DNA from 2 places in the Staphylococcus pseudintermedius genome. Region 1 is predicted to be linked to the other one. Evidence: riboswitches for the same ligand, from Rfam matches in the RefSeq annotation. Region 1 holds a riboswitch; the other holds the start of a gene.
What was found. A riboswitch is a leader RNA that binds a small molecule or an ion and turns the genes downstream of it on or off. The one in region 1 is predicted to bind lysine.
Positions count from the first base shown of each region.

Region 2: it holds a riboswitch for lysine, as region 1 does, so the genes downstream of both, P3U61_RS06785 (aspartate-semialdehyde dehydrogenase) here and P3U61_RS05420 (amino acid permease) in region 1, are expected to answer to the same signal.

Region 1 is NZ_CP120150.1:1,147,199-1,150,414, reverse strand. Features, by position in the region: gene P3U61_RS05420 (amino acid permease) at 1-1,292, opposite strand, end outside; lysine riboswitch at 1,428-1,599, opposite strand; gene thrS (threonine--tRNA ligase) at 1,660-3,216, opposite strand, start outside.
Region 2 is NZ_CP120150.1:1,412,656-1,415,871, forward strand. Features, by position in the region: gene dapB (4-hydroxy-tetrahydrodipicolinate reductase) at 1-272, opposite strand, end outside; gene dapA (4-hydroxy-tetrahydrodipicolinate synthase) at 269-1,147, opposite strand; gene P3U61_RS06785 (aspartate-semialdehyde dehydrogenase) at 1,151-2,137, opposite strand; lysine riboswitch at 2,342-2,521, opposite strand; gene P3U61_RS06790 (ABC-F family ATP-binding cassette domain-containing protein) at 2,778-3,216, opposite strand, start outside.

The sequences.
Region 1 (3,216 bases):
CAAAGCACAGCTGCGAGAATCGGACCAAATGGGAACCACTTCGCTTGATACTTTAATTTTTGAACATCGTAATTTTGTGCCGCAAACGCTTTTCGGAAACGATAATGACTGACCGCAATACCTACCCATGCGATAAAGCCTGTCAGACCACTCGCTGCAACAATATATTCGTACGCATCGCCACTGACATGTTGTAATACAAAAATCAACACAACAATCAGCGCTGTAGATAACATCGACAAGATTGGTGTGCCGTTTTTATTTGTACGACTAAATGCTTTAGATGCGAGTCCGTCTTTCCCCATCGAATACAGCATACGTGTGCTTGCATACATCCCAGAGTTACCCGCCGATAATACAGATGTTAAAATTACGGCATTCATAAATGAGGCAGCAAACGCGAGTCCTGCATTTTTAAAGACGAGTGTAAATGGAGAAGTTGCAATGTCATCCCCACCGCCCATTAAGGCAGAAGAATTGTAAGGAATAAGCATCCCGATAATGAAGATTGCTAAAATATAAAAGAGTAAAATTCTCCAGAACACTTGCTTAATTGCTTTCGGTACGGCACGCTGAGGATTTTCAGACTCACCTGCAGTAATCCCCACTAACTCAGTACCTTGGAACGAGAACCCAGCGACTAAGAACACGCCGAACACAACGAGTAAACTACCACCAAAACCGTCACCTAAGATTGGTGCGTCACCAGTTGTAAATGTATCAAAGCCCACTGCTTGACCGCCCATAATTCCTAAAATTGTCAATAAACCTACAATAATAAAGACAATCACCGTCGCCACTTTGATGAATGCGAACCAATATTCACTTTCACCATATACTTTGACAGACAAGGCATTAAGGCTAAAAATAATCACCATGAAGATACAACTCCATGCCCAAGCAGGTAAAAATTGTAAGGGGGCCCAATATTGGATGACTTGAGCAGCAATCGTAACGTCGGCCGCTACTGTAATGACCCAGTTAAACCAATAGTTCCATCCTAAAGCAAAACCTAAAGACGGATCGACAAAACGCGTGGCATATGTGCTAAACGAACCCGTAACAGGTAGATACGTCGCCATTTCCCCTAGTGATGTCATTAAAAAGAACACCATCACACCGATTATCGCATAGCCTAAAAGTGCACCTAAAGGCCCTGCATCATGAATAGCGCCTCCAGATGTCATAAACAGTCCAGTTCCAATCGCACCACCAATCGCGATCATCGAAATATGACGGTCTTTAAGATGGCGTTGAACTGCGTGTTGATTTTCTGTTTTTTCATTACTCATTTTCTTAATCCTTTCCTAATTGCTTAGAGGTTAAGACAAATTGTGTGAAGCTCGTTAAATATCAAATCATTCAACCTAGTAAAAAATAAAAGCAGTGATGACATCTATGTTGATGCCACCGCTGCTCATTATTTATGAATCGGTAGCACATCACATTTGTGACAGTCTAGCGCCTTTCGAACACTAGCCCAACGAGAAATGGCGATGGTCCATTTCCGTTTCGGCAACTTTACCTTTCACATGTTGGGGCTTTGTACCATCATACAACCCAACCGCTACTCATCAAAGTTGCGCCTCTAACTCAATCAAATCGTATTATAAATTGTTTCATTTATTACTATACATGATAGTCGTGCACCTATCAACATTATCTTTGTTTTTTCAAACGAATTTCATCGACTAAGTCCCAAATGAATGTATCTTTTTCAACAGTTTTTTGGTCTTTTGAACCGTATTGACGGACATTGACTTCATTGTTTTCAAGTTCTTTATCCCCGACAACAAGTTGATATGGGATCTTCTTCATTTGCGCTTCACGGATTTTATAACCCATTTTTTCATTACGGTCATCAATATGCACACGGACACCTTGAGATTTTAATTCGTCGTGAATTTGACGTGCGTAATCGTAATGCAAGTCGTTGTTAACTGGAATAATCTCAACTTGTTGTGGTGCTAACCAAGTTGGGAACGCCCCTTTTGTTTCTTCTGTTAAAAAGGCTACGAAACGTTCCATCGTAGAAACCACACCACGGTGAATGACGACTGGTCGATGATGTTCGCCATCTTTACCAATGTAAGTAAGTTCGAACTTTTTCGGTAATAAGAAGTCAAGTTGCGCTGTCGACAATGTCTCTTCTTTACCCATCGCCGTTTTCACTTGAACATCTAATTTAGGACCGTAGAACGCCGCTTCACCAATCGCTTCTTCATACGGTAAGTTCATTTCATCTACTGCTTCTTTTAACATCGCTTCAGCAGTGTTCCACATGTCATCATCGTCATAATATTTTTCTTTATCCGCTTTATCACGATAACTTAAACGGAATTTGTAATCCTCAAAACCAAAGTCTTCATATACATCCAAAATCATTTGAACGACACGCTTGAACTCTTCTTTAATTTGGTCTGGTCGCACGAAGATATGCGCATCGTTTAAAGTCATCCCACGCACACGCTGTAATCCTGATACAGCACCACTTGCTTCATAACGGTGCATTGTACCAAGTTCCGCAATACGAATTGGCAACTCACGATATGAATGGGGCTTGTTAGCATAAATCATCATATGGTGTGGGCAGTTCATCGGTCTCAGTACCATCGCTTCATCCGCATCCAGTTGCATTGGCGGGAACATGTCTTCTTGGTAATGATCCCAGTGCCCTGATGTTTTGTACAAATCGACATTAGCCATCACAGGTGTATAGACGTGGTCATAGCCGAGGCTAATTTCTTTGTCTACGATATAACGTTCGATTTCACGGCGGATTGTTGCACCATTTGGTAGCCATAAAGGTAAACCTGCGCCGACAAGTTGATTGTTTGTGAAGAGCTCCATTTCTTTACCGATGCGGCGGTGGTCACGCTCTTTACGCTCTTCTAACAATTGAAGATGTGCTTTTAGGTCTTTCTTGTCGAAAAATGCTGTACCATAAATACGTTGCAACATTTTATTATTACTGTCACCACGCCAATACGCACCAGCAGTTGATAACAATTTGAACGCCTTAATTTTCGATGTACTTGGGACGTGTACGCCTCGACATAAATCAGTGAATTCACCCTGACTGTACAATGTCACTTGTTCGTCTTGTGGAATCGCCTCAATTAATTCCAATTTATATGGATCGTTTGCAAAAAATGCCTTCGCTTCATCTCTTGAAACAACTTGACGCTCGACTTTATGATTTTCTTCAATAATTTG
Region 2 (3,216 bases), 270 kb from region 1:
AGTTTATCAGTAATTTGTGTCTTTTCACCCGTTGTTGCAATGACAAGGGGGAGTGTGAAATCTTCCTCTAGTAAAGGCAGTAACAATTGTGGATGTGAAAAGTCAATCGCAACATCTGCCTCTGTCACTTCACTGATTTTTTGGTAAATCGGATAGGGCACATGCGCCGTTGAACGACCTGCAATGACGCCTACAATATTATGACCGTTCGCTTCAGCTAATCGCGCGACACGTTGGTTCATTGCGCCATATCCAATTAATAAAATTTTCATGTCTGAACACCTGCTTTAAATTGATGGTAAACTGCTTTTAACTGTTGTTGCTCTTCATTATTCAGTGGTACTAAAGGCAATCGCACCTCATATTGCCCAAAGCCTTCTAACGCTGCCAAATATTTGATTGGAATAGGATTAATATCGACACTCATCGCATCAAGAAGGGTGGCAATCGGTTCAAAGCGCGCTACTCGATCCTTCACATTTGTATAAATTTGTTGGAATTCATTCGGGATGACATTCGCAACGACCGAAATGACACCATGACCACCTTGTTCATAATATGACACAATATTATCATCGTTGCCACTATACAATGCGAACTTGTCTGTATCTAAGCGTTGTTGAAGTTCTGCTAAATAATTAAAATCATTAGTCGCGTCTTTTAACGCAACGATATATGGATTCTCACTTAAACGAACGACTGTATCCACTTCGATTGTTGAGTTTGTTCTTGATGGCACATTATAAAGGACTACAGGCAGTTCTGTCGCATTCGCAATGGCTTCAAAATGGGCAACTAAACCACGCTGACTCGTTTTTAAGTAATACGGTGTGATGAGCATAATCGCATCTGCACCTAATGCCTTTGCACGTAATGACGCTTCAATTGATTTTTGCGTGTTATTCGTCCCAGTTCCTACAATAATAGGGACACGTTGTGCATTTTCTTCTATTACTGTTGTTAAAATACGATCCTTTTCTTCATCTGTCAAAGTTGGATTTTCAGCCGTCGTGCCATTAACCACGATGGATTGAATATGATTGTCGATTAAAAAATGAACTTGTCTTTTGATCGCTTCATAATCCACTTCACCGTTCGAAAAAGGGGTGATTAAAGCGACGCCTGTGCCTTCAAAAATATGTGACATAATTTATGCTCCTTTCAATTGAAGTACCTGTTCTAACACTTGGACTGCATTAAGCGCAGCACCTTTTAATAAATTGTCTGAAGTGACCCAAATGTGGAATGTATTGTCTAACGAATCGTCTTTACGAATGCGTCCGACAAACACTTCATCACGACCTGTTGAATGAATCGCCATTGGATATTCATTTTTGGCTGGGTTATCTACGAGGACAACACGCGCATCTTGTTCAAAAAGCGCTTGTATAGCTTCCACTGTTGCCGGTTGGTCTAACGTCACATTCATATGAACGCTATGACTATCTTGTACCGGTACACGTACACAAGTTGCTGTGACATTTAAAGTCGGCTCATTTAAAATCTTTCTTGTTTCGTCAATCATTTTTTGTTCTTCTTTTGTATAACCATCATCCAAAAAGACATCAATATGAGGTAGTACGTTGTTATAAATCGGATGTGGATAAGCTTGAGGCGCCACACCTTTTGGACCGTCTTCTAAGTCTTTTTTACCTTTCATACCTGACCCCGATACAGCTTGATAAGTCGTGTATGCCACACGTTTTAACCCATATTTTTCTTGCAATGGTTTCAGTGGTACGACCGATTGAATCGTTGAACAGTTTGGGTTAGCAATAATACCTCTTTTAAAAGTAGGGGCGTTAACTTCAGGTACGACAAGGTCAACGTCTTCCGTCATGCGCCATTGACTTGAATTATCAATAATGATGGCACCGTGTGATTCAAACAGTGGGGCAAAATGAGCACTCGTACCGCCACCTGCACTCATTAAGACGTAATCAAAATCACCATCCGTCGCTTCATCTGTCAATTCTTGCACGATATACGTCTGACCTTGAAACGTGACTTCTTGACCTGCTGAACGTGCTGAAGAAAAAAGCACGAGTTCATCAAAAGCAATACCTTTACGATCAAGTGTTTCTAAAATCTTTGTTCCTACTAATCCTGTTGCACCTACAACTGCTAATTTTGTCATTCCACTTCACTCCATTTTTTCAATTCACAAATATTGTAATGTTCTTAAAATTTAGATAATAATTGAACTATTGGTAGTACAGATTGGCACTTGATGTTGATTACTAGAGCACTTGTTGAAGAGGGCAAATATCACTGATATCCAGACCGCTTCAAAAATGATAAATAAAAAACAAGCTCGGCGTGCGAACTTGTCAACTCTATATACAAGTGATGCACTCCATTATTGTAACAATAATGACAGATTCTTAGCTCTTAACCAGAGAATCCAACAAACAAGTACCTGCAATACTGTTCGTTTCGGCATCTCACCCTTTCGATATACAATGTTTGCAGACATGACTTCAATATATCTACTTATGATCGATGCGCCTCATCAATAACTATTCAATTATTATGGATACCATTATACATAGAAAGTCATCATGTGTAAACAGAAAATGCTGAAAATTTTAAAATACATCAAAAATTTCAGCATTCTTTTAGGTTCAATTGTTGACCTTTTTATAAGTAACGTGATGTAGAATTAAGTTTGAAAAGACTATTATCTTAAGTCAGTATATGCAATGGGGGAGACCTACATATGCATCCGATTTACTCAAAAAAACGAGATGACATCATATCATCCCGTTAAATAATGATTATGCTTTAGATTTCAAAATACCTTTTTCCTCTAAGTAGGCCTCGTAAGAAATTTCTTTCGATAAACCACCAGGCACATCTAAATCAATGACACGATTCGCAATAGTGTTAATAAACTCAAAGTCATGCGATGTGAAAATCATAGACCCTTTAAATGATTTCAAACCTTCATTGACAGATGTAATACTTTCCAAATCTAAATGGTTTGTTGGCTCATCTAATAACAATACGTTCGCACTAGAAAGCATCATTTTACTTAACATACAACGTACTTTCTCACCACCGGAAAGAACGCTTGCTTTTTTCTTCACTTCTTCACCACTGAATAACATACGTCCTAAGAAACCACGTAAAAATGTCTCAGTTTGTTCATTTTCTGGCGCATATTGTCTTAACCAATCGACTAAGTTCATATCAACGCCTTCAAAATACGCTGAG